3 regions of the uncultured Dubosiella sp. genome follow, and region 1 is predicted to be linked to each of the others. Evidence: a T-box and tRNA genes for the amino acid it is inferred to sense, from the RefSeq annotation. Region 1 holds a T-box; the other regions hold tRNA genes.
The links. A T-box is a leader RNA that pairs with one kind of tRNA and senses whether it is charged. The one in region 1 lies ahead of lysS (lysine--tRNA ligase), so its partner is inferred to be a tRNA-Lys.
Positions count from the first base shown of each region.

Region 1 (6,854 bases):
ATGAGGCCATTCGGCTGCGTGACGAAGGCAAAACCGCTCAGGAGGCGGCGCGCGCCATCGAGGATTTGAAAGAGCACATCCAGCTGATCGCCGTCGTCGACACGCTGGAGTATTTATACAAAGGCGGCCGGCTTTCCAAATCGGTCATGATGGCAGGCAATTTTTTGCACATCCACCCCATCATTGGACTGGAAGACGGAAAAATCGTGATGTTTTCCAAGGCGCGCGGCAAAAAGTCGATTCTTCGTGAAGTGGAGAAACTGATCGACGCCCACGACATCGACCCGGAACGCGCCTACTTTGGCTATTCGGGCGCGAAAGGTAGCGTCGACCTGGTTTCGTTTCGCGATCCGCTCGCGAACAAGTATGGCTTCGCCACGCATACGACTTCGCAAATCGGCTCCCTCATTGGCACGCATACGGGCCCGGGCCTGCGGTTGATTGTGTATCGGTTTCGTTAGAGAAGATCCATCCGGATCTTTTTTTTGTTTTGGAAGCGAGATGACGATGGGAAAAAAATGTTGACAAATCAACTAATCCAAGTACAATCAAGAAAAACGAAAGGGAGAAAAATCATGGTAAAAATCATTGTGGATTCCGGAAGCGACTTGACCTTGGAGCAAGCCGGACAACTTGGAGTCGAAATCGTACCATTGCATATTGAACACGAAGGAAAGACGGCGCTTGACCGGGTGGAAATGGATCCCGACACGCTGTACGAGAAGCTTGCCAACAGCGACCAGCTGCCGAAAACGTCGCAGCCTTCGCCAGCTGCTTTTATGACGATGTATGAAAAATTTCCAAACGACGAGCTGCTCGTTTTGCCCATCGCCAAAGAACTGTCCGGCACGTTTCAATCCGCGAACCTGGCGAAGTCGATGAGCGAGCGTGACAACATCTTTGTGGTGGACAGCCAGCAAGTGACTTTGCCGTTGATGGTGCTTATTTTGGAAGCGGTCGCGATGCGGGAAAAAGGCTGGAACGCCCGGCAAATCAAAGAGGCGCTTGAAGCGATGCGCGGCCAGGTGAAGGTAATCGCGGTCGTCGACACGCTCGATTACTTGCAGAAGGGCGGCCGGTTGTCCAAAGCGGCGGCCATCGCGGGCAACTTTTTGAAAATCAAGCCGTTGATTGGTGTCCAGGAAGGGCAAGTCGTCGTGCTCTCCAAAGCGCGAGGCAAGAAATCGGCGATTCAGGAAGTCCGGCGGCTGATGGCGCAAGACGAGGTCGACTTGAATACGGCGATCTTTGGCTATACGGGGCAGGAAGGCACGGAAGATTTGACGTCGTGGACGGAGGAAATTTTGGATGTTTATCCGTTTGCGAACGTGTATACCCAGCAAATCGGCGCGGCGATTGGCACGCATGTGGGTCCGGGCGCCAAAGCGATCGCTTATCGAACGAAGTAAATTGACAAATGGACCGACATTTTGTAGGATAACCTTGTTAAGGCGTTGAACGGGATAGGCACAAAGTCGGTATCTTTTAGAGAGCTTTCGGGTGGTGCAAGAAAGCAGAAAAAGGCTTTGGAAGAAAGACCCGGGAGCTGTCTGTATTCCTGCATTAAAGGATTCCCACAAGGGAACAAGGCCGTCCGGGCAACCGGAAGGCGAATCAGGGTGGTAACGCGAGCACTTCGTCCCTGGAGTGCTCTTTTTTATTGGAAAAGGAGATCATATGGCAGAAAAAAACAAAGCGGTTCAAAATAAGCTGTCGGAACAGGAAAAAGTCCGCCGGCAGAAGATGGAAGACCTGCGCGCGATGGGCGTGGATCCGTTTGGATCGGCGTTTAAACGGACGCATCGTTCAGGGGATATCATTCCGGTGTATCAGGAAAAAACCAAAGAAGAGCTGGAGGCGCTGCAAATCCCTGTCACCATCGCCGGCCGGATCATGACGAAGCGCCGGATGGGAAAAGCCGGTTTCATGCACATTCAGGATTTGGACGGGCAAATCCAGATTTATGTGCGAAAAGACACGATTGGCGACGACGCCTACGAGATTTTCAAGAAAAACGATTTGGGCGATATCGTCGGCATCGCGGGCACGCTCATGAAAACCGACCACGGTGATTTGGCGGTTCGGGCGAAAGAGTACACGCATCTTTCCAAAGCGCTGCGGCCGCTGCCGGAAAAATTCCACGGTTTGACCGATACGGAAGAACGGTTCCGCCGCCGGTATGTGGATTTGATCATGAATCCGGAAGCGAAGAAGATCGCCATCACCAGACCGCGCATCATCCGCGCCATTCAGGAATATTTGGATGGCCAGGGCTTGATGGAGGTGGAAACACCGGTTCTCCAGCCGATTTTAGGCGGAGCGGCCGCCAGACCGTTTGTGACCCATCACAACACGCTGGACATGCCGTTCTACTTGCGCATCGCGACCGAGCTGCCGTTGAAGCGACTCATTGTCGGCGGATTGGAAGGCGTGTACGAGATTGGCCGTCTGTTCCGCAACGAAGGCATGGACGCGACCCACAATCCGGAGTTTACGACGGTGGAAGCGTACGTGGCGTATTCGGATTTGCACGGCATGATGGACTTGATCGAAGGCTTGTTCCGGTTCGTATCGCAAAAAGTGCTCGGCACGACCGATGTGGAGTACCAGGGCACGATGTTGCATTTTGGCGAGCCGTTCAAGCGCGTCACGATGTGCGAGGCGATCCGGGAGAAAACAGGCATCGACTTTAAGCAGGAAATGAGCTTTGAAGAGGCTAAAGCTCTGGCGGCCGAGCATGGCATTGAATTGGAGAAAAAGCACAATTCCGTCGGCCATATCATTTCGCTTTTCTTCGAGAAGTATGTCGAGGAAACGATCGAGCAGCCGACATTCGTGTACGAGTATCCGATCGAGATCTCGCCACTGGCGAAAAAGAACGCCGAGGATCCGCGCTTTACGGATCGCTATGAGCTCTTTATTTGCGGTCACGAGTACGCGAACGCCTTCTCGGAACTAAACGATCCGATCGACCAGAGAGAACGGTTCGAAAAACAGCTCGAGCTGCGCGATCTGGGCGACGACGAAGCCAACGAAATGGATGTCGACTACGTTGAGGCGCTCGAATACGGCATGCCGCCAACGGGAGGTGTCGGCTTGGGAATCGACCGCCTGGTGATGCTTTTGACGGACCAGCGAACGATTCGCGAAGTCCTGCTGTTCCCGCACATGAAAAACAAATAGGAAAATCGAAGTCCGCGAACGCGGGCTTTTTTTTGCCTGTGGTGAAATCGTGTGATTTTTGGATTTGAAAGTGTGAGAAATCAAAAGGGAAAGTCGGTACAATAAAGCCATCAAACAACGAGAAAGAGAAGATGGAGGAAAAGAAAAGATGAAACCGATGGAAACCTGGTGGAAAGAAAGTGTGATTTATCAAATTTATCCACGGAGCTTTAACGATTCCAACGACGACGGGATCGGTGATTTGAATGGAATCCGGGAAAGGCTTGACTATTTGGCGGATTTAGGCGTCGATGTGCTTTGGCTTTCGCCTGTATACCAGTCGCCCAACGCGGACAACGGCTATGACATTTCCGACTACCAAGCGATCATGGATGAATTTGGGACGATGGAGGACTTTGATCTTTTGCTGAAAGAGGCCCATGAAAAAGGGTTGAAAATCGTGATGGATCTGGTTGTCAACCACACCTCGGACGAGCACGAATGGTTCGTTGAAAGCCGAAAATCCAAAGACAACCCGTATCGCGACTACTATATTTGGAAAGATGGAAAGGCGGATCAGGCGCCCAACAACTGGGGTTCGGCGTTTTCCGGCCCGGCGTGGAAATACGACGAGCAAACGGGACAATGGTATTTGCACATTTTCGCGGAAAAGCAGCCCGATTTGAACTGGGAAAACGAGCGGGTCCGCCAATCGGTTTATAAAATGATGACCTGGTGGCTGGATAAGGGAATCGACGGATTCCGCATGGATGTCATCAATCTCATTTCGAAAGACCAGGCGTTTCCGGATGGCGAAACCCATGGTGGAGCGTATGGCAATTCGATGGAGTTTTGCTGCAACGGGCCGCGCGTGCACGCGTACTTGAAAGAGATGAACAAGGAAGTGCTGTCCAAATACGATATCGTGACAGTTGGCGAAGCGCCCGGAGCGACGATCGAAGAGGCGCAGCGCTACGCGGGCAGTGAGGAAAACGAGCTGAATATGGTGTTCCAGTTCGAAATGATGGACATCGACCATGGAAAATATGGAAAGTGGTCACCGATGCCTTTTGATTTAAAAAAGATGAAAGCCAACTTCAAAAAGTGGCAGGAAGGACTCGACGGTCGGGGATGGAACTCGTTGTACTGGGACAACCACGACCAGCCGCGCATCGTTTCCCGCTGGGGCAGCGACAAGAAGGCGTGGCGCAAAAAGTCCGCGAAAATGCTGGCGCTCTGCTTGCATATGCATCAAGGCACGCCGTACATTTACCAGGGCGAGGAGCTGGGGATGACAAACGTCCGCTTTCCTTCGATCGACGCGTACCACGATATCGAGATTTTGAACGCCTATCGGGAACTCGTAAAGGAAACCGGCGCGATGCGCGAGGAAGAGTTTATGGAGGGCGTTTACAAATTGTCGCGCGACAATGCCAGAACGCCGATGCAGTGGAGCGACGAAGCGTATGCGGGATTTTCTTCGGTTGAGCCATGGATCGGCGTCAACCCGAATTATACCGAGATCAACGCGAAACAAGAAATCGCCGATCCAGATTCGGTGTTCCATTTTTATCAGCGTCTAATCGCTTTGCGGCACACGAACAAAGTCGTTCCGTATGGAACGTATCGTCAATACATGGAGGAGGACGATAACGTCTACGTGTTTACACGGGAATACGAGGGACAAAAGCTGCTTGTGGCGTGCAATTTCAGCGAGCAGCCGCAAACCGTCGAATGGCCGGACGCACTGCTGGAGGAAGGATACACGCCATGGATCGGCAACGATTCGCTTAAACCTTTTGAAAAAGCGGTGACGCTGACACCTTACGAGGGAATTGTGTGGATCAAAGAAGAGACAAAAAAAGCGTAGTGTATCTTATGCGATGTTTGTAAAATGATTTGATTTCTCTAGAACAATATGTTTAAATAGTAAAAGGGGCTGTAACGAATCAGTGATTTTTAGAAATCACTAGAGCGTTGCAGCTCTTTTTTTCTTTGCTTCTTTCGAAAATGACAGAATCTATGCCAAAAAGAAAAGCGCGCCTCATTTTTTGGCGCACTTAAAAAGAAATATCACTTTTTCTGCTTTTTTCGATTGATTTTATGGTTTCAGGCTTCGCACTGTTTCTTCTTTGGAAACTTGCTCCTGTGATATCGGCGCAGATTATGACCGATTGATACAAGTAGAAGCTCCAATTTGACGCCGGTTTCTCCTCGACGGCGGAATCGGTCGTATTGATAATCCTGCTTGATCTCTCCGAAGATCCCCTCCGCCTGGACACTTCGTTGCGTCATCAGCTCTTTTCCTTCGTCCTTAGCCAGGTTCGCTTTGACTTCTTCCTGATACTCGATCAGTTTTTCAGTGATTTTCAAAGTACGCCCTTTTTTGGCTTTCGTACATTTCGCTTTTAACGGACAATCCGGACAATGCGCATTTTGATAGTGTTTGGTCTTTCGTTCATATCGTCCTCTTTTATCCGTGGTTTCCTTGATGAATGTAAAGGTGTGGCCGGCTGGACAAAGGACTTCTCCTTGTTCATCCGGTTTCATCTGATAGCTTTTGAACCGGTTTTTATCTGTGACCTTTTCCTGCTCTTTTCGATATGTGTTGTACTTCATGAAAAGCTCGATATGGTGTTCTTTACAATACGAATAATTGTCGTAGCTTCCATAGCCGGCATCGGCCGGTGTTTTCGTTGGATAGTCGCCATAGGCTATATTGTATCCTTCCATGAACGGGATATAGGTGTTCAGGTCATTGGCGTCGCTAGACACATAGATATGGCGGATATAGCGGTTGCTGCTTCCCATCTGGACATTGTATCCGGGCTTGAACACATTGGTGTGATTGTAGTAATCGTATTTCATGTGCATGAACGTAGCGCCTGGATCCGTTTTGGAAAAACTGTTTCTTCCATCGGCCAGCCGATAGTAGATCGAGTATTTCAGAATCTTATCCGCGTCTTCTTCAAAGCCTTCCTTAAAACGCTGGAAAGGATGTTTTCTTTGTCCTTTGCCATGTTTTGACTCGATTTTCCTCTGATTCATGAGTCCCTTGATCGTGTCGACGATCTCGACAAGATATTCGAAAGAAAATTCCTTCAATACCGAAAGTTTGACGGGGACTGCTTCTTTCTGGCAGTATGCATTGAAAGCTTTGATGCGTTCCATAATCTTCACCCAGCGCTTTTGACGATACTTCTTCGTTGAGCGCATCCATACGAAAGTCATCTTGTTGGCGTTGGCCTCAAATTTGGTGCCGTCGATATAAAGGATGTCGGTATGGATGTCGTCATGGGCTTCAAAATAACGATTGAACTCGACAAAAAGATCTTCTAAAGACATCCGAAGATTGTTGGCGATGAAGCGTTGAAAAGCCATAAAAGAAGGGGTGAGGCCATCCATGATGAATTGAAAACGAATATCGAATTTACACAGATCCTCAAGATCGCGAAGAGAAGCGTAGCCTTTGAGGGTATAAGCTAGAAGGATACATTGGAGCAATTTCAAACCATCGTAACCGCAGTCATGACGGGAAGAGAAGTCGATATATTTAAACACGTTGACTCCCTCTACGACTTCCTTCACGGTTCTGGAGATATCATCCCGAGGGATGGAATCATCATAAACAAATGACAAAGGGAATTGAAAAGATGGCTGAAGTGCGTTACTATGGACTAGGTATTTTGGCA
Region 1 is NZ_CAXHOA010000004.1:4,837-11,690, reverse strand. It holds gene ABNS49_RS03755 (DegV family protein) at 1-461, shown strand, start outside; gene ABNS49_RS03750 (DegV family protein) at 576-1,409, shown strand; T-box leader at 1,446-1,647, shown strand; gene lysS (lysine--tRNA ligase) at 1,678-3,183, shown strand; gene ABNS49_RS03740 (alpha-glucosidase) at 3,332-5,032, shown strand; gene ABNS49_RS03735 (IS1182 family transposase) at 5,272-6,854, opposite strand, start outside.

Region 2 (6,854 bases), on a different contig from region 1:
ACGTCGCGCTGTACGCGGCGTGGCCGCAAGTCGAGGCCATTGTCCACACCCATTCGCCATGGGCGACGATGCTCGCGCAAGCCGGGATCGACTTAAAACCATTCGGCACCACCCACGCCGACACATTTTACGGCCCGGTTCCTTGCACGCGTCCGCTGGCGCGAAACGAAGTCGATGGCGACTACGAGCTGGAAACCGGTCGTGTCATTCTTGAAACGTTTCAGGAGCGAGGCATCGCGCCAGACCAGGTCCCGGCGGTGCTTGTCGCCAGCCACGGGCCGTTTGCCTGGGGACACGACGCGAAGCAGGCGGTTGAAAACGCGTTGGTGCTTGAACAATGCGCCTGGATGGCGGTGTTCGACCGCTTGATGGATCCGGAGGTCATGCCGGTGCCCGCGTATTTGCTGGATCGGCACTATCAGAGAAAACACGGAGAACACGCGACGTACGGTCAGCGGTAGGGAAAGGAGAGTATGCAGATGCAGCAAGCGAAAAGGAAAGCGGGTTCGGAGATTTTGGCCAAACTGCTCGCTCACGACGCCATGACGGTTAGCCAAATCGCGCACGATCTGCATAGAACCGAAAAACAAGTCCGAAGCCGGCTTGAGCAGGTGGAGGAGCTGTTGCGGGAAAACGACTGGGGAACGATTCAAAAAAAGCCGCGTGTCGGCATTTGGCTGGAGGCCGACGAAGCGCAAAAGGCGCAAATCGCCGCCTATGTCCACGCCACCGAGGCGGCGGGCGCCATTTTGATTGACGATCGCGAGAGCTATGTTTTGTACCGTTTGTTTAGCTTGGGGCGAAAGGAAGGACTGCAAGCCCGGACGTTGCTGGATCGGCTGTACATTTCCGGGCCGACGCTCAACAAGCTCATTCGCTCCATTCAGCGCGATTTGGAGCCATGGAACATTTCCGTGCTCAACGACCGGCGCTCGGGATACTTGCTGCAATACGAGGAAAACGACTTTCGCGGCGCGCTGGCGACATTTCTTTTGGAGCAAGTCGACGACGCGCACCGGGATCACGTGCTAAACGAGTATTTTTACGGTGTCGATTTAACGGGTCTTAAGCACATCATCGTCCGGCTCGAGCACGAGTGGCATTTGCATTTTTCCAACCAGGTGTTTACGAAAATGCTCATCTTTTTGGCGCTGGCCATTTCCAGGCAGGACACGCCTGTCCACTTGCGTCAGGAAGACGTGCGGCTTTTGGAACACTACAACGAGTATTTGTTCGCGAAGGCGATTTGCACGGAAATCGAGCGGATCGAAAACGTCACGCTTTCGGAAGACGACGAGTTTTACTTGACGATGCAAATGATTTGCGCGGGGTTTGCGCGCAGCGGCGGGGAAAGCGAACCGATTCACAGCTATGACGAGCACTTGATCCAGTTTGTCGACGAAGTCATCCACTCGATGGGCACGATTCTCAATCATGACTTTTCGACGGATTGCCAGCTGCGGCAAAGCTTGATCCTGCATTTGCGCTCCACCGTTTTCCGGCTACGTCATGGCCAGTCGCGGACCAACGAGCTACTCGGCTACATTAAAAAGGAGTTTTCCCAGGTGTATGCCGCCAGCTGGATGATTAGCATGTTGTTTGAGAAGTATTTCGATTTGATGATTACCGACGACGAACTGGGGTATATCGTCCTGCTGATCCAAACGGCGCTCGAACGCAAAGACGTGGAGTACATGGTCGTGCTGATCGCGGATTTTTCCCGCAGCTATGGCGAGTTGATTAGCCAGCGGCTGATGAGCTATGTCCCGGAAATCCGGGAAATCCATATTTTGAGCCGGTTTGAAAAAGACAATCCCCACTACCGGCAGGCGGATGTCGTTTTGTCCCGGACCGCCGTGGACGATCCGCGCAATATCGTCGTTGAAAACCTGCTCACCGAGGAAGGCATTCTCAAGCTGCGTCAGAAAATTCAGAAAATGTCGAAAAAAGACCGGAAGCCCGCGTGGCTCTTTTCCATCGACTGCGCCTCGTTGTTTTCGCCCGAGCTGATGCTGCTGCAAGCCGACTATCCGAATAAGGAGGCGCTCATCGCCAACGTCGTGGATTTGTTGCAGAAAAAAGGCTTTTGCGCCAATGGCTTGTATTCGTCGGCCATCGAACGGGAAAGGAAGATGTCGACCTCGATTGGCAGCGGTATCGCGTTTCCGCATGGCGATCCCGAATACGTCCACGAGTCGCGCGTCGTGCTTGTCACCTTGAAGCGGCCAATGCTGTGGGACGAGCAGGAAAAGGTCGATCTCATCTTTTTCGCGGCGTTCAACATGAATGTCGAGGACGAACGAAGACGGGTGGAAACGTTTTACCGGGAGCTCATTCCATGCTTGAGCAATCCGGGCGGCCTGCAAAGCTTGCGAAGCGCCAGGGACAGCGTGCGCCTGTATCAGGAAATGTTTCCATGAGAAAGCGGAAAATATGGAACGGAAGGAAAGACATCAGCCTTCCGTTTTTGTTTACCTTTCTTTTTTTGATTTATGGGTTGACTTGGCTTTGGAAGGAGAAGTTTAGTTTGAAATAAATACAAAAGTAGATGAAACTATATTGGCAATTTGATAAAATAAAAACGCCTGTTATTTGAGCGTGGTTGGTTCGGTCGGGCTTTAGCCAGAGAACCGGAAAAAACTCTGTTTCGATAAATGGAAACTGGATCTGCCGTTTCCCGAAATGGAGGTGGGAGTATGAATGCATACGAAATCCTTTCGATCGTGTTGGAATTTCTAGCGATCATCGTTCCGCTTTTCATCGCGTTGATTGAAGCGCATGAAAAAAGCAACCACGAAAAGTGATCTTTGGCGAGATTGTTGTGTTTCGTGAGTTGCTCATGAAATGATAAATCCGAGCTAGCCGCTTTAACAGATAGCAGGTTTTTTACGTCTTCATTATAGCAACCTTCTCTTTTTGGCGCAACCTTAAGACAGTCTTCACGTTATCGCCCGGTTTATCTCGCTTGATTTTCGTATTTTCCGCTTTTGTCTTGTCAGGGCAGGGGATTCGTGCTATTATATTCAAGCAGTTAGATGGATCCTTAGCTCAGCTGGCAGAGCAACTGACTCTTAATCAGTGGGTCTAGGGTTCGAATCCCTAAGGATCCACCATTTATGAACAACAAACATCTGTTTCGGAAAACGAGATAGATGTTTTTTTTCGAAACGGGTTGCGTTTCGTTGACAGAAGTGCTATTATAGCCAAGTAAAGAAATGGAAAGATAGAAGCACCCCTTCTCACCCGACGCATACGGATGCGTGGGTCAATGCCAATTCATCAACGTTATGGATTTTAATAATGGGTGCCTTTGTGTACCCATTTTCTTTTGGTGAAAGGTAGGTATCGTATATCAATAACAGAAGAGTTGCCCCGAACAATGTCAATGAAGATTTGTTCAATGAAAAGATTCCATTTAGAGAAGTGCTCGTCATCGACTCGAATGGAAACCAGTTGGGAGTGTTATCCAAAAGAGAGGCACTGGATGTCGCATATCGTCAAAATCTCGATTTGCTGTGCGTCGCTCCCAAGGCTCGTCCAGCCGTCTGCAAAGTTTTGGATTATGGCCGCTACCATTTTGAGCAGCAAAAGAAAGCCAAGGAAGCAAAGCGCAAGCAACACGTCGTGGAGCTGAAAGCGCTGCGCCTGTCGCCCATTATCGACACGCACGATTTTGAAACCAAAGTTCGCCAGGCGAAAAAATGGATCGAGTCGGGCATGAAAGTGAAGATTGATATGAGGTTCCGCGGACGGATGATGACACGCCAGGAAGTCGGTCGTCAAATCATGAATCAATTTCTGGATGAAGTCAAAGACATCGCGGTAATCGAAAAGAAACCGGCTTTGGAAGGAAACACGATGTCAACCGTGTTGGCACCGAAAAAGAAGTAAGAAGGGTAGGAGGAACGTAACATGCCTAAAATGAAAAGTCATAGAGGATTAGCAAAACGTGTAAAAGTCACGGGTACTGGAAAATTGAAGAGATCCCATGCATATACTTCACACCGTTTTCATGGGAAGACGAAAAAACAACGTCGTCATCTCGCTAAACCAGGTTTGATCAGCAGCACAGACTACAAACGCATCAAGGAAATGTTGAAATAAGGAATCAAAGGGAGGAATAAAGCATGGCAAGAGTTAAAGGTGGAACGGTATCCCGGGCAAGAAGAAAAAAAGTATTGAAGCTCGCGAAAGGATACTTCGGATCGAAACACACATTATATAAAACAGCGAACGAGCAGGTAATGCATTCGTTCAAATACGCATACAACGACCGTCGGAAACTGAAAGGAAACATGCGCAAGATCTGGATCACGCGTATCAACGCCGCTGCCCGCATGAACGACCTTTCCTACTCGCGTCTGATGCATGGTTTGAAACTCGCCAACATCGAGATCAACCGGAAAATGCTTTCCGAAATCGCGATCCACGACGCGGAAACGTTCACGAAGATTTGCGACGAGGCGAAAGCAGCCATCGCCAACGCGTAAGCCAAACATATCAATAAAGGCCCTGTGAATAGGCGCCTTTTTTTGTGCTATAATGGAATGCGATTATGCAATAAAAAAATAAGGAAAGGAATCCAATATGAAAATCAGAGCAACCAAACCGACAATCAGTCGATTGGAGCGGGAGCTTGACGCTTTTTTATTTGACCGCGCCAAAGGCAGCAAAGTCGCGCAAACCATTCAGAAAGGCTACGTGTTTTGCGAGCCAAACGACTTGGAGGAAGTAAAAAAGCTCATCCCGAATATTCAAAAAATCGGCGCCGGCGCCGGTTACGTGTTCGACCAGGACCAGGCGATTGGCGGACTCGGCATTCTGAACATGTTCAGCCCGAAGGAAATCGAAAACGATCCCAATTTGCTGCGCTATTGCCTGCGGCAGTTTCCACGCGTGCGCCGCGTCGAAGCCAAAACGTTTGAAAACGACCCATTCGTTCAACGGTTTCTTGCGTTCGAGCAAAGCGAGCGGTTTCAAAGCGCTCCCCAAACGATCGAACCCTATACATTGTTTTTGTACGACAACCTCGATTTCGATGAAAACGGCTATTTGGCCATTCCCGCCGGCTACGCCGACACGACGTTCCGGCTTCCCGGCTTTGAAGTAAAAGGAAGCGACCAAACGTTGATCGCCTTCCCGGATTTGATCGAAAAAGACCGGCAGCTCGCCCGCGGCCGAAAAGGAAACATTCTCGTGGCCGGCGATGTACGCCCGTATTTGCTGTTTACGCTCCTGCAAAATCCGGAAGTCGAAACCGTGACGTTTTATACGGAAGACACCAACGGTTTGGCTTTCATGGAGGAAGTGCTCGTTCCGGGATTGTCTTCCAACCACGCCAGCTACCGGGGCGAAGCGAAAAAACTGGATGGGCGTGACATCCAGGACGGGCAGTACGACACGGTGCTGATCGTCGACAACGAAAACGAAGAAAAGATCCAGCGCTATTTTGACTGGAAGAAAAAACAAAAAGAGCTCAAAAAGACGGAACTCGTGATCGGTGACGAAACGACAATGCTCATGACGCTTCGCGTCGAACTGGCCACCTGGCTGTACCGGGAAATCACGAACCGTCCGCCATTGGAAGGCCCCGCCTTTTTGTGGCTGCAAGCCATGTACGCCGACACGACAATTAAACGCCCGGCCCAGCTGAGCGAGCTGCTGGCGCTTGAAGACATCCAGCGAAAAATCGAGCGGACAATCGAAGCCGCCCGCTAAATCCAAAGACCCGACCGGGTCTTTTTATGTTATAATGAAACCCGTATGAAACAAGATGAAAAAACAATGAAAGGAAACGCCTATGAAAACAAAAGCCGCAACCCGCATTCAAGCCATCGACAGCCCGTCGTTTACCGAGCTGTTTGAAGCCAAAAAAAGATACACCGCCAAAACCGGAAAGGAAGTCATCGACTTTTCCATCGGTTCCAGCGACATTCCGCCCCACCACGCGATCAAGGAGGAACTCGCCAGACAAGCGCTCAACGATGAAAGCTACCAGTATTCTCTAGCGCCTCTTTCCGAAATGGTCGCCGCTATTGCGCGCTGGTACCATACCCGGTATGGCGTCGATCTGGCAGAAGACGAAATCGTCACCGTTAAAGGAAGCCAGGAAGCGCTCAGCCACATTCCGCTGGCGTTTTGCGATCCAGGCGATCTCGTGCTCATTCCAGACCCGTATTATCCGATTTACGGCGTGGCGCCAAGACTGGCCGGGGCCGACATCGTTTTTCTGCCGCTCAAAGAAGAAAACGACTATTTGATCGACTTTGACGCGATCCAGGAGGACGTAGCCAGAAAAGCGAAGCTGATGTACGTGTCGTACCCCAACAATCCGACCGGAAAGACGGCGCCCGACTCGTTTTACGAGCGCCTGATTCGCTTCGCGAAACGATACGACATTGTCGTTTTGCACGACAACGCCTACAGCGAGCTCGTATTCGACAAAGAACCCGGCAAAAGCTTTTTGTCGTTCGAGGGAGCGAAAGACGTCGGAATCGAGCTGAACTCGTTTTCCAAGTCGTATTCCATGGGCGGCGCCCGGCTCGCCGTCATGGTAGGCAACCGGGAATTGATCGCCATATATAAAAGGATGATGAACATGATCGACTTCCAGGCGTTTGGCGCCGTACAGCGCGCCGGAATTGCCGCTCTGGCCCACCACGACCGCTTCGTGCCCGCCCTCCGGCAGGAATACCGCCGCCGGCGCGATTGGCTCATTCAAAAATTCCAGGAAGCCGGCTGGTCGATCGAGCCCCCGGAAGCGACGATGTTTGTCTGGGCGAAAATTCCGGACCACTACGAGGACAGCGCCAGCTTTCATCGCGCGCTGCTGGAGCAAGCCGGCGTTTTGACCA
Region 2 is NZ_CAXHOA010000003.1:156,463-163,316, forward strand. It holds gene araD (L-ribulose-5-phosphate 4-epimerase AraD) at 1-461, shown strand, start outside; gene ABNS49_RS03615 (PTS sugar transporter subunit IIA) at 480-2,420, shown strand; tRNA gene ABNS49_RS03620 (tRNA-Lys) at 3,038-3,113, shown strand; gene infC (translation initiation factor IF-3) at 3,394-3,891, shown strand; gene rpmI (50S ribosomal protein L35) at 3,913-4,104, shown strand; gene rplT (50S ribosomal protein L20) at 4,128-4,490, shown strand; gene ABNS49_RS03640 (hypothetical protein) at 4,588-5,718, shown strand; gene ABNS49_RS03645 (aminotransferase class I/II-fold pyridoxal phosphate-dependent enzyme) at 5,801-6,854, shown strand, end outside.
Region 2: it has a tRNA-Lys gene. The T-box ahead of lysS (lysine--tRNA ligase) is inferred to sense a tRNA for this amino acid. The anticodon was not compared.

Region 3 (6,854 bases), on a different contig from region 1:
GTTCGATCTGCGCTACGATTTCGCGACAAAAAAAGCCACGTTCGCCAATGTGCGGCTGATTCCAACTATCACCTACGTTTCCAGCGACTTGCAAACGTATTCCACCCATACGATCCATGACTATGACGACGCGCTGGGTGAGCGCGCAAAGCGGAACGCCCGTCACCAAAGCCTTCGCCAAAGAGTATGTGCAGTCGGTCGTCGGCCATCCGGACGGGGTGGAAGTCGTGCTCGAGTAAAAAGGCAAAAACACGGCATGTTCCAAGTGGATTTCAGCTTGACAAAAGCGAGGATTTCACGGAAACTTAATATATGTGTAAAATCCAATCACATGTTATTTAAATATAGGGTCATTACTCAGAAAGCAATTTGATTTTGCTGCGTTTAAGAAAGGATCAATATGGCTAAAAAGATAAACCAATTCAACCTGGACGAAATTTTTCGTCATTTAAGAACCAACATTGAGTTTTCCCAAATGGATGACGCGATCAAAGTGATCAACGTCGTATCCACGAATCCAAACGAGGGAAAATCGACCGTATCCACCAATCTGGCCCGGATTTTCGCGGACAAGTACGCGCGTGTGCTGCTCATTGACGCCGACTTGCGAAATCCAAGCGACCACAAAATGTACAAAGTGTCCAACGCGAGAGGACTGTCCAACTTGCTGAGCCGCTATGTGCCGGGCTCCAGCGTGCTTGGCTACGAGGAAATCGTCCAGTTGCAGTTTTCCAACGATTCGCTGCTTTACTTCCTGCCGACAGGAAGCCGGGTGCCAAACCCGACCGAAGTGCTTTCCTCGCACAAGTTCGAAGAATTCCTCGCCTCGGCCAGAGAAGAATTCGACTATATTATTATCGACTGTCCGCCGGTCAACCGCGTCAGTGACGGAATTCCGGTATCGAACGCGGCCGACGGCACGCTGTACGTCGTTTCGTCCAAAGAAACCGACAAGCGGGCGGCTAAAGCCGCGCTCGACGACATGGTGCGCAGCGGCGCGAACATTTTCGGCATCGTGCTGACCAAGGTGGAAGAGCTGAAATCGAAAAAATACGGCTATGGCTACGGTTATGGCTACGGCTATGGAAACGAGGAGAAGAAATAATGAAAAAACAAATCCTTCAAATCTCCGGCGCTTCGCTGCTCGCTTTCTCGTGCGTGCTGGCCGGCTGCTCCAAAGCGGACGACGTGTCGCTGGAAGACGCGACCGAAGTCGCCCTCGACGATTCAAACAACACAACGGAAACCGCGTCCAATATCGACGCCAAGGAACAAGATGGCGAGTATGTCGTCCAATTCAATGTCGACAACGGACAATATACGTACACCCTTGGCAAAGACGGCATCATCCGCGACTGCGTGTTCGATCGCGACCAGGGAACATCGACGGCCCACGCGCCAGCTGAGCAGCAGCCGGCGGCTCCGGCGGAAAACACCAATGAACAACAACCGAAAGAAGCCGAAAATCCAACGGAGGAAGGCGTCGTTTCCGAACAGGACGCCGTGAACGCCGCGCTGGCCAACGCGGGACTGGAAGAAGCCGATGTCAGCGAACTGAGCGTGAAGCTGAATAAAAAGAAAACCGAATACACAGTGGAGTTTGTGTACGGGGACGCGCGCAACCAAGTCACCGTCAACGCGGAAACCGGAGAAGTCATCAGCTCGATCTTTATTTAACAGGAATGAAGGTGGGGGACTATGACAAAACTTGGCGTTTATAAAAATATCATAGAAGGGATCATGACGATCGGACTCGTTTTTGTTTTCCCTTTTTCTTTTGTATTTAAAATCAAGCTCGTGCTCTTGTATTTTATCATCATGCATTTGGCCGGCCGGTACCGGGGCCGGGCCATCTTGATTTGGGACGAGCTGAAGCTGCTGCTACTCGGCTATATGGGCTACATTGGCGCCTCGCTGCTGCTGCTCGACTACGACCCGTTTTCGTGGGGGCAGTTCGGGTGGCTCGTGCTCTATTTGCTGTGTCACGGATTTTGCAACTTGCTCATCGCCCGTTACACCCACGTCGTGTTTTGGGACAAGTTGAAAAAAAACGTGCTCATCATTGGCGCGGGAACGACCGCCAGCCAGCTCTATGGAACGTGCCGCACCAACCGGTATTCCTTGCTCAATGTCAAAGGATTCATCAACTGCAACGACGATCCGTTTTTCCACCACGTCGACCAGACGATCGTGGAGCAGGAAAAGCCGATTTATCCACTCAAAGATTTGGAAAAAGTCATTGCCGAACAAGACATTGAAACCGTGCTGATCGCCATTCCGGAAATGAGCCGCAAAGACCAGCGCAAGCTGGTGGAACGCCTGATCAACCAGGTGGAAACAATCAAGTATTTGCCGCGGATGGAAGGACTGGTCACCTTCAACACGAAAATCGACGACTTTGACGGGCAGCTTATGATTTCAACCGCCGAAGGAACGATTACGAACACGGAAAAGATCTTCAAGCGCGGCATGGATATTTTAGCCGGCCTGGCGGGCTTGTGCGTGCTCGCGCCTTTGACGCTGTACGTCCGGCATCTCAACCACAAGCAAGGCGACTACGACCCGATTTTTTTCAAGCAAGTCCGAATTGGAGAAAACGGGCGGGAATTCACGATTTACAAATACCGGACCATGGTACCGAACGCGGAAAAAATTTTGGATGAGCTCATGGAAAAAGACGAAGCCATTCGAAAAGAGTACCAGGAAAACAAAAAGCTTCGCGACGATCCACGCATCACGAAGGCAGGCTCCTTTTTAAGAAAGACGAGCCTCGACGAGTTTCCGCAGTTCATCAACGTGCTGAAAGGGGAAATGTCGCTCATCGGGCCAAGACCTTACTTGCCTCGCGAAAAAGTCGACATGGGTCCGTATTATCAGGACGTCGTCAGCTCGAAGCCGGGCATTACCGGCATGTGGCAGACGCACGGACGCAGCGAAGTCAATTTTGAACAAAGGCTGGAGCTGGACGAATATTATTACCGCAACTGGAGTTTATGGCTCGACATCACCTTACTGATTCGAACCGTCAAACAAGTGCTCGGCGACGATGAAGGCGCCATGTAATCAGGGAAGGAGGACAAACCCCACATGAAAGAAAACCTCAAAAGACCCGGATTTTACGGTGCGATTCTCTCGTTTTGCTCTATTGCGACACTCATCGGCCTGCTCATTCGCCTCGATGCCATTCCTTTGCGGTTCATCGCGCTCGTGGCGCTCATCGCGCTGCTGCTCTTTGGCGTGGCGTGCCGCCTGTTCTTTAAAAGACCGCACACGATTTGGAAAAACGTGTTCGCCTGGATGATCATCACGCCGCTGACCATCGCGATGCTTGGCGGTTCGTGGTATGTCGCCAAAACAAACGAGCTGCTCTGGAGCCTTTCGATGAAAGAGAGAACATATATCAGCGAAGTTTGCGTCTACGTACCGCAAAACAGTGCCATCCAGTCGCTGCAAGAGCTCCAAGGCAAACGAATCGGCTATTATGAAACCGACGAGGATCAAACGAGCGTGGAAATGCTCAAGCAGTTCAAAAAGGAAGGCGTTTCGATCGAATCCAGCGCCTATCCTTCGTTGACGCCGCTCCTTGACGCGTTGAAAGCGAAAAAAGTGGAAGCGATCATCGCGCAGCGGCCGCTCATCGAAGCGCTGACGCAAGAAGACGGACTCCAGGAAAACCAGCCGCTTCGCGCGATTGCCACGAAAAAAGTCAAAGTCGAACTGGATCGGGGCCGATCCGCGACGCTTGATGTGACGAAGACGCCGTTCACGGTGCTGATCATGGGCACCAACGAGTATGGCAGCGTCAATGAAAACAGCGCCAACACCGTCAATATTTTGGCCGTCGTCAATCCGCAGGATAAAAAAAAACTGCTCGTTTCGCTGCCAAAAGAAACGTATGTGTGGAACAACAAGCTCGGATATCTTGGCATCCAGGGCACGCACGTCGTGCGACAGGCGCTCGAGCAGGAACTCGACGTGCCAATCGACTACACGGTCCGTGTCAACTTGACGACAATGACGGGCATCGTCGACCAGCTTGGCGGCATTGAAATCGACAACAAACAAGCGTTTGAAACGAAGTCGAAGCAAAAATTCGAACAAGGAAAGCTGTGGCTGGACGCCAAGCAAGCGTTGACGTATGTCCAGGAATGCCCGAACGATCCATCGAATCCAAACCAGGGCGAAATGGTCGTTCTCAGCGCGATGATCGAGAAAATTTTATCCTCGAAGGCGCTGGCCCACTTCGAAACGATTCAAAGTGTGCTCGGCGAGTCGATCCAGACGAGCATGAGCAAGGAGCAAATTGGCGATCTGGTCAAAATGCAAATGCTCCAGCGCGCGCCATGGACGCTTGAAATCGTTAGCGTGGAAGGCCGTTTGGAAGAAAAAGATATTGAGCCGCTAGGCGAAAAAGCGAACGTTCTCGTTTTGGACGATCAAACTCTCCAGCGAGTCGAACAAAAGATCGACGCGGTGTTGCGCGCCGGTTCGTAAAATCCAACAACGAAAGCCCGTATCCGGGCTTTTTTCTTAAAAATGGAAAAACAATCTTGCGGACGCTAACGATCCATGCTATGATGTTCAAGCAGTGAGATGGATCCTTAGCTCAGCTGGCAGAGCAACTGACTCTTAATCAGTGGGTCTAGGGTTCGAATCCCTAAGGATCCACCATCTTATCAAATGAAAGATCAATGAACCAACCGTTCATTGGTCTTTTTTTTACGTAATTTTCAAGTGTAAAGAAAAGGCAGATTTTTTTATGACCTTTTTTTTGGAAAAAAGATTTGGGAACGACAAAGTCTTCCCGAACGCCTCGCGCGCAAAAAACAAAATTCGCAATTTGACCGAAACGGAAATTTTAGCTGGTAGGCCGCATGCTATACTGAAACCGTCAAAGGAAGCGCTTACCAAACACGAGGAGGTGAGAATATGAACTTAAAAGATCTGCTCGATGAATCGTGTATCGACATGAATCTTCCACTGAAATCCAAAGCCGAAGTGTTCGACACCATGATCCATCACTTATACGAGGCGGGCATCATTCAAAACGAAAATCAATTCCGCCAGGCAGTCGAATACCGGGAAACCTTATCCGAAACCGGTTTGGAAGATGGCGTCGCCATTCCCCATGGCGTGGACGAATGCGTCAATCGGGCAGCCATCTCATATATCCGGTTAAAGGAGCCAATCGAATGGGAATCCATGGACGGAAAGCCGATCCAGCACATCTTCTTGATGGCGATCCCGGCCAATGGCGACAAGACCCACATCAAAATGCTTTCGGAGCTGGCGATGATGCTGATCCGAAAAGAAGCCAGAGAGGCGTTGAACGAAATCCAATCCCCTCAACAACTGTACGAAATCTTATAAACCAACAGGAGGAAACCATGAATATCGCGGCAGTTACTGCGTGCACCATCGGCGTCGCGCATACGTATATCGCAAAAGAAAAACTGATCGAAGCCGCTCAAAACCGCGGCCATACGATCCATGTGGAAACACAGGGCAACATCGGAATCGAAGAGGAACTCTCGCCGCAAGCGATCCAAAACGCCGATGTCATCATTTTAGCGGCCGATATTTCCGTCGCCAAACAAGAACGGTTCGCCGGCAAGCCAATCGTCCGCGTCAGCTCCGCTGTCGCCATCAAGCAGCCGGAAAAACTCATTGTCACCATTGAACACAAACTCAGTCAGGGGTGCGCATCATGAAAGAAAAGTTAAAAGCGCTCGTCGTGCAGCCCGTCCTGACCGGCATCTCCTACTTTATTCCCGTCATTTGCATGGGTGGCTTGCTACAGTCGTTTGGAACGATTTTAGGCGGCACCGGTGTCGAAGAAGCCACGGGCACGTTCGCCTACTATTTGTACCAGGGCGGCGCCCTCACAATGGGAATGGTTGTTCCCGTGCTGGCGGCCTACATCGCCTACGCGATTTGCGACCGGCCGGGTCTGGCGCCAGGCTTCCTGGTCGGCCTGTTGTCCGTTGAATACAAAATCGGGTTTGTCGGCGGCATCATCGGCGGTATCGCCGTGGGCTACTTTTGCAAGCTCGTCAAAGACAAGCTTCCGCTGAGCAAGGATTTGGCTTCTTTGCTGCCAATGCTCATTTTGCCAATTTTGGGCGGCTTGTTCGTCGTATTGTCTATGGACTACATTTTAGGGCCTGTCCTTGGCGGTCTGCAAAGCTATTTGTCCTCGCTGTTCGCCGAAATGCAATCCGGTTCGCGCATCGTCTTCGGTATGGTGCTCGGCGCCCTGATGGGTGTTGACTTAGGCGGTCCGGTCACGAAAGTCGGAACGACTGTCGTCAATGGACTCGTCGCCGACGGCATTCTCGGTCCGGAAGGCGCCAAAGTGTGCATCGGCGTCACCGCGACACTCGGTATCGGCTTGTCGACGATCATCAACAAGCGCAAATACACGGCCGCGCAACGCGCGACTGGAAAATCCGCCATCATTTTGGGCTGCTGCCAAATCGCCGAAGGCGGTCTGCCAATCCTGCTCGCCGATCCGCTGCGCGTTTGGCCGGCCACGATCCTTGGCAATATGGTGACCGGCGCGATCGCGATGTACTTCAACGTGCAGTCGCCTGTCATGATGGGTGGGCTCTTCGCCTTCCCGGTCATGAAAAATGTCTGGCCGGGCGCGGTTCTATCCGTCGCCATTGGAACGCTTGTCACAATCGTCGTGCTGGCGCTCTGTCGTAAAAACGTAACCGAAGAGCCAGTCAAGGCGCAAACCGCAAGCGCCGAGGCGATGCCGGAAAGCAAGCCCGCGCTGCAAACCGCGCCAGTCGCCAGCGCCGAAGCGATCGACACGAGCGACGACTTGGATATCCACATTGAATTTGAAT
Region 3 is NZ_CAXHOA010000003.1:148,704-155,557, forward strand. It holds gene ABNS49_RS03560 (CapA family protein) at 1-373, shown strand, start outside; gene ABNS49_RS03565 (CpsD/CapB family tyrosine-protein kinase) at 401-1,105, shown strand; gene ABNS49_RS03570 (PepSY domain-containing protein) at 1,105-1,677, shown strand; gene ABNS49_RS03575 (exopolysaccharide biosynthesis polyprenyl glycosylphosphotransferase) at 1,699-3,063, shown strand; gene ABNS49_RS03580 (LCP family protein) at 3,088-4,494, shown strand; tRNA gene ABNS49_RS03585 (tRNA-Lys) at 4,596-4,671, shown strand; gene ABNS49_RS03590 (PTS sugar transporter subunit IIA) at 4,930-5,370, shown strand; gene ABNS49_RS03595 (fructose PTS transporter subunit IIB) at 5,388-5,711, shown strand; gene ABNS49_RS03600 (PTS fructose transporter subunit IIC) at 5,708-6,854, shown strand, end outside.
Region 3: it has a tRNA-Lys gene. The T-box ahead of lysS (lysine--tRNA ligase) is inferred to sense a tRNA for this amino acid. The anticodon was not compared.